DNA from 3 places in the Fictibacillus nanhaiensis genome. Region 2 is predicted to be linked to each of the others. Evidence: riboswitches for the same ligand, from Rfam matches in the RefSeq annotation. Region 2 holds a riboswitch; each other region holds the start of a gene.
What was found. Region 2 has a riboswitch for thiamine pyrophosphate ahead of tenA (thiaminase II). Riboswitches for the same ligand answer to the same signal wherever they lie in the genome.

Region 1: another riboswitch for thiamine pyrophosphate. It lies ahead of thiT (energy-coupled thiamine transporter ThiT); the one in region 2 lies ahead of tenA (thiaminase II).
Region 3: another riboswitch for thiamine pyrophosphate. It lies ahead of thiD (bifunctional hydroxymethylpyrimidine kinase/phosphomethylpyrimidine kinase); the one in region 2 lies ahead of tenA (thiaminase II).

What each region holds. Positions count from the first base shown of each region.
Region 1 covers NZ_JBHUPF010000006.1:2,362,051-2,365,328, reverse strand. Annotated here, with positions in the region: gene rsgA (ribosome small subunit-dependent GTPase A) at 1-491, shown strand, start outside; gene rpe (ribulose-phosphate 3-epimerase) at 491-1,138, shown strand; TPP riboswitch at 1,159-1,265, shown strand; gene thiT (energy-coupled thiamine transporter ThiT) at 1,357-1,926, shown strand; gene ACFS5O_RS15705 (thiamine diphosphokinase) at 1,923-2,567, shown strand; gene spoVM (stage V sporulation protein SpoVM) at 2,672-2,752, shown strand.
Region 2 covers NZ_JBHUPF010000006.1:2,073,456-2,076,733, reverse strand. Annotated here, with positions in the region: gene ACFS5O_RS14300 (glutamate synthase subunit beta) at 1-218, shown strand, start outside; gene ACFS5O_RS14295 (manganese-dependent inorganic pyrophosphatase) at 325-1,254, shown strand; TPP riboswitch at 1,395-1,502, shown strand; gene tenA (thiaminase II) at 1,588-2,292, shown strand; gene ACFS5O_RS14285 (ECF transporter S component) at 2,294-2,875, shown strand; gene ACFS5O_RS14280 (ABC transporter ATP-binding protein) at 2,889-3,278, shown strand, end outside.
Region 3 covers NZ_JBHUPF010000006.1:2,726,377-2,729,654, forward strand. Annotated here, with positions in the region: gene thiE (thiamine phosphate synthase) at 1-95, opposite strand, end outside; gene thiM (hydroxyethylthiazole kinase) at 92-994, opposite strand; gene thiD (bifunctional hydroxymethylpyrimidine kinase/phosphomethylpyrimidine kinase) at 981-1,805, opposite strand; TPP riboswitch at 1,893-1,997, opposite strand; gene ACFS5O_RS17595 (IDEAL domain-containing protein) at 2,367-2,597, shown strand; gene ACFS5O_RS17600 (DUF4349 domain-containing protein) at 2,728-3,278, opposite strand, start outside.

The sequences.
Region 1 (3,278 bases), 290 kb from region 2:
CGTACAAAACTTTAGGTTATGAAGTTATTCCAACTTCGACCAAAACTGATGATAGCCTTGAGATGTTCTATCCGCTTTTCAAAGACAAAGTAACCGTCTTTGCAGGGCAGTCTGGGGTAGGTAAATCTTCACTTTTAAATGCGATCAATCCAGAACTTATGCTCGAAACAAATGAGATCTCGAGCCATCTAGGTCGAGGGAAGCATACAACTCGTCATGTGGAACTCATTCTTTTCGGTAATGGCTTGGTTGCTGACACTCCTGGATTTAGTTCGTTAGACTTTTTAAACATTGAAGCTGAAGACTTGTCCATGTACTTTCCTGAGATGAACGAGCTTCGTGGCGATTGCAAGTTCAGGGGCTGCTCACATACGTCAGAACCAAAGTGTGCGGTTAAAAAGGGTGTAGAGGACGGAGTCGTTCCAACCTTCCGCTATGACCATTATGTTAGTTTTTTACAAGAAATTAAAGATCAAAAACGGAGGTACTGATGATTAAAATTGCTCCTTCCATTCTTTCGGCTGACTTTTCAAGGTTAGGCGATGATATAAAAGCTGTTGAAGAAGCAGGTGCAGACTATATTCATGTTGATGTGATGGATGGTCATTTTGTCCCGAACATCACGATTGGACCGCTTGTCGTTCAAGCGATACGACCTGTTACGAAACTTCCTTTAGATGTACATCTCATGATAGAAAATCCTGATCATTACATTGAAGAATTTGCAAAAGCGGGTGCTGATATTATTTCGGTACATGTAGAAGCATCACGGCATCTTCATCGAACGATTCAACTCATTAAACAACTGGGTGTAAAAGCGGGTGTAGTAATAAATCCAGCTACTCCAGTCGACTCGATCAAACATATATTGCAAGATGTTGACCTTGTGTTGTTGATGACTGTAAATCCTGGTTTTGGTGGACAAGCGTTCATTGAGAGCGTAGTGACTAAGATTAAAGAAGTTTCCGATCTAGTAAAAACACAAGGATTGAACGTTGAGATCGAAGTTGACGGTGGCGTGAATCCAAAAACAGCTCGTCTTTGTGTCGAAGCAGGTGCAAATGTATTAGTTGCTGGTTCTGCCATTTACGGGAAGCAAGATTTAAAGGGTGCAATAGAAGCCATTCGTGGTGTATAATTGGAAAAGAAAATAAAATAAGCAACCACAGGGGGAGTCCTTTAAAGGGCTGAGAGGGGAGTGTTCTCCCGACCCTTTGAACCTGAAGCTGGATCATACCTGCGTAGGGATGTGGAGTCGTATGACTTTTTTGAATGTATATCTAAAAAGCAACCGAGCTCACATGCCGGTTGCTTTTTTTGTTTTCTGTCAAAGGAAGAATATAGGGGGTATTTTGAATGAAAACAAACAACATTTCATTGCTAACAGAAATCGCTATTATGTCTGCATTATCGTTGATCTTAGGTTTGATTAAGTTTGCAGGTCCTTGGCCACAAGGTGGTTCTGTTTCGTTAGAGATGGTTCCGATCTTTTTAATGGCGTTTAGAAGAGGACTGAAAGCAGGAGTCCTTACAGGATTGGCTGTTGGGCTCTTACAGCTACTTGTGAATCCTTATGTGATCCACCCCGCTCAGATGATTCTAGACTATCCTTTAGCGTTTGCTTTAGCAGGTGTTGCGGGGGCATTCGCACCATCTATCTCTCAAAGTGCAAGCAAGAGAACGTTCTTGATGGTTACAGGAATCTTCGTAGGGTGCTTGTTAAGAACCATCTCTCACGTTTTTTCAGGGGTTATCTTTTTTAGCGATTTAGCAGAAGAGATGAACGTATGGATTTATTCGTTCTTATACAACGGATCATTCATGGTTGTTATTTTTGCGATTACGGCGCTAGTTGTTATTCTATTAACGAATACAGCACCGAAACTACTACATGCCGCACGTAATGGTCATCACCAAGCAGCATGAAGATAAGCATCGTCGCAGGTGGTCCTGAATATCTGATTCCTGATCTAAAGCACTACGATCTCAAAAGGGATCACATTTGGATCGGAGTCGACAGAGGAACGCTCTTTCTGTTGAAAAATGACATCTTCCCACAGCATGCATTTGGCGATTTTGATTCTATTTCTGATGATGAGAGAAAAAGTATTCTAGACTCATCCATAATAGTGAATCAATATCGATCAGAAAAAGATGCTACAGACATGGAGCTCGCACTAGAGTGGGCGTTGAAACAGAACCCAGAACAAATACTCATATTCGGTGCGACTGGTGGAAGGTTAGATCATGAATTGATGAACATCCAATTATTATATCGATCTCTGAGAGTACGTACAGACGTTAAAATTATTGATAACAGGAATGAAATCTCTCTCCATTTACCGGGATGTTATGATATTGAGCAGGATCATAGATATTCATACATCTCATTTCTGGCTCAAAGTGAAGAAGTGACAGGCATAACTTTAGTGGGATTTAAATATCCGTTAGAACAAGCTAAGCTTCAGGCTGGATCATCATTATGTGTTTCCAATGAGCTTGTAAATAAAAGTGGTACTTATTCTTTTGACTCCGGCATAATATTGATGGTAAAGAGCCGTGATTAAAAAATCACGGAATACAGGCCCCCAATGCACCTTTTTATAAAAAGGGGAATAAAGTATTTATGTTTAGCTCTTATCATTTTTTATGGGCCTGGAGGAGGGGTAAGATGAAATTTTATACCATTAAACTTCCTAAATTCTTGGGAGGCTTCGTACGTGCCGTCTTAGGTTCTTTCAAAAAAGGATAACAAACAAAAAAAGCGCTTGTGCGCTTTTTTTGTTTGTTTTGTAGTGGTTCTATGTAAGTGGTTGATTTCCGCTCCAGGTTGCTCGCTTTCCATGGGGCGAACGGTGAGCCTCCTGTCTAGTTGCAGTGACTAGCCCCTCGAGGTCAAAAGTTAAACGGTCTGTGATGAGCAAAGTGCGCCGTCCTCGCCCATTTACCTTTTGCTTGTCGAGGCTGAACGAGTCACTTGCACTTTTCGGACTGCCGCTTTGCGCCATTAGGAGTTTCTACCTGACCGCTTCAAGGTTGTCTCTCTGCTCCTGCGTCTACAAGTTTATGCTAACGAAGTGAATTCCTCGTCGCATGCCTTGCGAGAAGCACCTCATGTTGCAGGCAGGCAACCTTACGCTCCAATCAACTTGCCTAAGATGAGAAAAAGAAAATACCAAAAAAGCAAAAATCATTTAGAAAGAGTCTTTTAAGAGTAAATAATTTTTAGATTGGATGATTTACTGTCCAGTTTAAAGAAAATACTGTCCGCTTTCAGC
Region 2 (3,278 bases):
AGGGCGCAGAACTGCCAGTCTTAAAAGAATTTGGAGTTGAGATCAAAAACAACAAAGTTGATGCTAAACATGGTGATTATCGGACAAATATAGATGGCGTATTTGCTGCAGGTGACTCTAGACGTGGTCAGAGTTTAATCGTTTGGGCGATTCAAGAAGGGCGTGATTGTGCACGTCAAGTTGACCTATCGTTGATGGGTAGTACGGTTTTGCCTTAATACTTTTTTCCATGCTACAATAAACTCCAAAAGCCATAAGCTTTTTATCTATGATAAAATAAGGTTTAGGCAAAAAACAATTCTTTTATTTATAAGGAGTAGACGCATGGAAAAAGTACTTATTTTTGGACACAAAAATCCAGATACTGACACGATTACATCAGCGCTTGTTTATGCTGACTTAAAATCTAAATTAGGACAAAATGTAGAAGCCATTCGCCTAGGTGAGATTAATGGTGAAACACAATATGCATTAGATTATTTTAATGCAGAGCTTCCTAGACTTGTTGAACATGTCTCTGCTGAAACAAACGCAGTAATCTTAGTTGATCATAATGAACGTCAACAAAGCGCAAATGACATTGATAAAGTAAGAGTGTTAGAAGTTATTGATCACCATCGTATCGCAAACTTCGAAACGAGCGATCCTTTGTATTATCGTGCGGAGCCTGTTGGCTGTACGGCTACAATCTTGAACAAGATATACAAAGAGAAAGGTGTTCAAGTTGAGAAAAATATTGCAGGACTTATGCTCTCTGCTATTATTTCTGACTCTTTGTTATTCAAATCACCTACTTGTACAGAAGAGGATGTTGCTGCAGCACGCGAACTTGCTGAAATTGCAGGAGTAGATGCTGAAAAGTACGGTTTAGAAATGCTAAAAGCTGGAGCAGACTTAAGTGATAAATCGGTAGAAGAGTTGATTTCACTTGATGCTAAAGAATTTAACATCGGTGAAAGTAAAATTGAAGTTGCTCAAGTGAATACGGTGGATGCTAGCGATGTAATGAAACATCAAGAAGAATTAGAATCAGCCATTACTAAAGTGATTGCTGATAAAGGGCTAGACCTATTCATGTTTGTTGTAACGGATATTTTAACAAATGATTCAACAGCTTTAGCTCTTGGTAAGAAATCACAATCTGTTGAAGAAGCTTATAACGTTAAATTAGAAAACAATACAGCCGTTCTTAAAGGTGTTGTTTCTCGAAAAAAACAAATTGTACCTGTATTAACAGAAGCAATGAGTAAGTAGTATAAGTGCTAAAAGGGTAAAACCAAACACGAAGGTTTTACCCTTTTATTGTGCCATCCACTATTCGTGCTTCTTTAAAAACAGTATTGACAATCTAAAAGAGACTGCTATCATTTAAGTCAGAAACCAACTACATAAAAACGAACCACTAGGGGTGCCTTTTATAAGGCTGAGATCAAAGTGAAACTTTGAGACTCTTAGAACCTGATCTGGATTATACCAGCGTAGGGAAGTGGTGTTGCGGAGTATATATTCCTATGTTGAATTCTCCATATACAACCACTTTCTTAGCTGAAAGTGGTTTTTTTGTTGGATAAAACAAGGAGGATTCATATGAACACATTTACTGATATCTTGCGAGAAAGAGCGGCTTCTATTTGGGAAGCGAACCTTCAACATCCATTTGTTAGAGGAATTGCAGAAGGTGACCTTTCTTTAGAATGCTTCCGGTATTATGTTTTACAAGATTCGTATTACCTATCTCATTTTGCAAGAATTCAGGCGATGGGAGCAGCAAGAGCAGAGGATTTGTATACGACTTCTAGGATGGCGGTACATGCACAAGGTACAAATGACGCTGAGTTAGGACTTCATGAGACGTTTATGAAACAGCTGGGGGTGACAGAGAAAGAACTGACAAGTTTTGAGCCCGCTCCAACTGCTTATCATTATACATCTCACCTTTACCGAGTAGCAGAGTCTGGAAGCTTAGGAGAAATCATTGCTGCCATTCTACCATGTTATTGGATCTATCAAGAAATAGGTGAAACGTTTAAAGGAGCAAAACCACAAGAGCCGATCTATCAGGAGTGGATCGCTGCATATGGCGGTGAATGGTTCTCAGAACTGGTAAACGAACAGATCGATAGATTGAATCAATTGGCTGAAAACGCAAGCGACCAGGAAAAAAGCAAAATGATTCAACATTTCTTAATTAGTTGTCAGTATGAGTATTCCTTTTGGGAGATGGCTTATACGTTAGAAAAATGGCCGATTCCATTCAGCCTAGCGACAACAACGACCGGGAGTGAAGCGTAGCATGCAAAGAGGTTTAAAGTTAACAGATATTCTTATCACCATTGTAATCTCGATCGCATTTGGCATCTTGTATAAAATATGGGGGCCGCTCTACTATGCGGTTAAACCATTTGGTCTTCACATCGATCAGTTGATATACGGAATGTGGTTCATGGCAGCAACAGTTGCGTTCTTAATCATTCGAAAGCCTGGAGTTGCTCTTTTGGCTGAAATTGCTGCTTCTTCAGGAGAATTTTTAATGGGTTCTGAATTTGGACTTGAAGTATTACTATACGGAATCATTCAAGGATTGTTTGCAGAGTTGATCCTTTTCGCATTTCGTTATAAACGAGTTGACCTTTTTGTCATCTCGCTTGCTGCGTTAAGTTCATGTGCAGGATCTTTAATCATGGACTTTTACAAAGGATATATTGGTGATCTTTCAACATGGAACCTAACTTTATTTATCGTATTTAGAGTAATCAGTTCTATATTGTTTACAGGGGTGTTTGCCGTTTCTATCGTAAAAGCTTTAGAAGCTACAGGTGTAACAAATTTAGTGCGAGCCTCTTCCAAAAAAGATCACGAAGCATTAGATCAATAACTGAGGTGGTTTGATGACAATCATAACATCTGTAAAAAATCTAAGATTGAAATTTCCAGGTGAGACAGAAATGCTGTTTAAAGATTTGAGTCTATCTTTTCATTCAGGTGAAAAAGTACTTCTTCTAGGCACATCTGGTTGTGGTAAATCCACACTCTTACAAGTTCTCTCTGGACTCGTTCCACATACCATTGACATACCCATGAAGTGTGAGGAGATACAGATTCCTGATCGATGGGGCTTTGTATTTCAAGATCCGGATACTCAATTTTGTATGCCTTTCGTTGATGAAGAGTTAGCATTTGTTCTTGAGAACCTTCAGGTGCCTCGAGAGGAGATGACAAGTAGGATTCGTTCATTATTAGAAGAGGTTGGCCTTGAACTCGATGACATCCATACACCG
Region 3 (3,278 bases), 650 kb from region 2:
CGGTAAAATTCTTCTGGGGAATGGCAGTTCATCGTTCCTGCTACAAAATAGAGCGATAAATCTTGTTGTAAGCGTGACATCTCTTGCGTATTCATCGATTCACTCCTTCTTTCAGCACATGATCTTTCCACTGAATGGATTCATGAAATATCTCATGAGTAGATTCTAAACAATAAAGCTGGTCAAGTAGATTTTGTTGAAAGCTTCCAGGTCCCTTGGCCGTTTTCACCGCCTCTTCAGCCGCTTTAGTAAGCATCAAAATGGCGAGAGCCGTTCTTTCTAAAACTGGCAGGTCAACTTTTTCACTTATGAGTTCTTGTTTCTGATTCGCTTGGTAAAGAGCTACCATTGAGGTAGCAAAACATCCAGTACCTGTAACATAGGAAAGCATAGGATCTCCATGAGAAAGCACGATAGCCCTATCGCCATCTGAAATAACGTCCTTACTTCCTGTCATTGCAATAAGACAACCCGTTTGCTTCGCTGCTGCAGATGCAAGCTTGATCAAATCGTCTTCAGAGGTAGCCAATTCACCATCTGCCCCTTTTCCTTCCCATGCACCCTCAGCCAAAAACTGCATCTCAGCAGCGTTTCCGCAAATTGTCAGAATTGTTTGGGGTCTGACCCCCTTAAATTCTGAATATTCTAATAATAGTTTCTTTACAAGTTCTTGCCTGAAAGCTGTTAAGCCTACTCCTACGGGATCGAGGACTACCGGTACTTCTGCAAGCATCGCTTTACGAAGAGCGAGTATCATAGATTCCGCTGTAGCTCCATCCAATGTACCGATGTTCAACACTAACGCATCTGCAGCCCCTACTGCTTCTTCCACTTCTCGTGCATCGTGCACCATCATCGGACTTCCTCCGGCTGAGAGGACACCATTGGCTAGAAAGTTCATTGTCACGTTATTCGTTATATGATGGATGAGTGGCTTTTCTTCTCTAATCTGTGAAACGAACGTTTTCCATTCTTGTATTCTAGTATTGTTCATGTGGAACTCTCCTATATGCAAAATGATTGACCGGTCCATGACCTGAACCAACATCGATTCCGTGTTCGATAGCGGTTTGTATATATTTTTTTGCACTCACTATCGTATTCTCTGTTTTTTTACCAGAAGCAAGCTCTGCCGCTAAAGCCGCTGAAAAGGTACAGCCCGTACCATGTGTATTTTTCGTTTGAATTCGCTTTTCTGTAAGTTCAACCATTTCGATTCCATTAAAGACCAGGTCTGATACATATTCACCATTTCCAAAGTGTCCACCCTTAACTACCACATGATCAGCACCAGCTTCATACAAAACTCTCGCCGCTTCTTCTCTTGCTTCACTGCTGTCTATCTTTATTCCTGTGAGCGCTTCGGCTTCAGGAATGTTAGGTGTGACAATCTTTGCGAGTGGCAGCATATATGTTTTCATCGCCTGAAGTGCATCCTCACCTAACAGGGTAGCCCCTCCTTTTGCAATCATCACTGGATCGACCACGACGTTTTCCCATTGGAACTTCTTTATCATATATGCGGTTCTCTCGATATACTCGCTTGAAAAAAGCATTCCAGTCTTTATCGCATCAGGTGTTAGATCAGCCCCTATTGATGCTAACTGAGCTTCTAAACCTTCTATTGGGACTGGAAATATTCCTTGGACACCTGTCGTATTCTGAGCAGTGACCGCCGTAAGAACCGACATCCCGTACACACCTAATTCCTGAAACGTTTTTAAATCAGCCTGAATGCCAGCACCACCGCCACTGTCTGACCCAGCGATCGTAAGGGCTTTACTTACCTTAATCAGTTTTCCCATATTCATGTACCTCCTAGGATCCTATGCAAAAAAAGCCACCCGCTAATGAGCGGGTGGCTTTACATTTCATATCATATAGGAAACTGTAATAGATCCACACCGCTTCCCTACGCCAGTATGAACTGGATCAGGTTCAAAGGGTCGAAAGCATAACTTTCTCTCAGCTTAAAATAAGCACCCCTAGCGAAATGACAATATTGAGTTAACACAATCCTACTCATACATAAACAAGAATGTCAATATTTTTTAGAGTTGTCGGTTTCAAAAAGTTTAATCCTCTTTAAATACGGGGAAATAATAACTAACACACGATTACAACATAAAAAACATAGAAATTAAACAATTGTAACAAAAAGATGTAACCCAGAAATAGAAATTACAAATCATTAACATTTTTTCCATAAGGTGGTGAAAAAAAGGTACTTTAGAAGCAATAAAGAAATTTTTTCTGAATTTTCAAACAAAATGGTTGTCATTAGGCATCTTGCTCAGTATACTAGTAGAAACCTAGAAACATAAAAGGTTAATTGGATAGGGAGATAATATAAGGAGGGAAACAGGATGAAAGACAAAAACGCTTCTTTTAACAAGAACCAAAATGAGATGGTGCAATACAAACAACAAAAAAGAGACCCATTTGCCTTCAGCCTTATTGCCCAAATGGTACTAGATGAGGCCCTTCACAATTATTACAAAGAGTATTACGAAAGAGAAATCGACATTGCCTTGGATACAAAAGATAAAGAACGATTTATGAGATTAAGCGCAGAGTACAAAGCGTTTCTCAGTTAGTGCTTTTAGGCGGCACAGTCCTTAAAAAGGTGCCGTAAAAGCCAAAACACCCTTTCAGCCAACGGAGGAATCATCCGTGCTGCAGAGGGTGTTTCTGACGTCCCCGCTACTGACAAGTTAAAACGTCTTTTTAAGTCAAAGTTGTCGGTGATTCCGGCTTTTTCTTTTGCTCTTTTTTCCGCTTTAACCACCACACATAAATCACAATGGCTACGATCACCCAGATTGGCGCGAGGCCCAATAAACTCACTACAACAAAAGATATAGCAGACATTAAGAAGTTCATCGTATCCATAAAAAGGACCTTCGTTTTTGCCCATGTATTTAAGCCTTCTGTTTGAAGTTCTTCTGCCTTTAAACGTTTTACTCCAAATTGAATCGTAATTGTAGAATAGTCACTTTGGTTTTTTAAAAAGTTCAAACGTCCTTCTACCTGTTCAATGTCTTCCTGCACTGTAGATAAGTCTTCAGATATGTTTAACAAATCTTCTGTTTTTTGTGCATTCTTCATAAAAGTTTCTAGCCGCTCTCTTACTTGTTGTTTGGCTTTTAAACGTGAAGATAAATCTACGTATTCTTCTGTAACATCTTCCCCGCGAATATTTTCCTGTGGAGTACCTTTACTTAAGGTTCTAATATCAGCTAAGAAAGGGCGAAAACTTTTCATAGGAACACGAACAA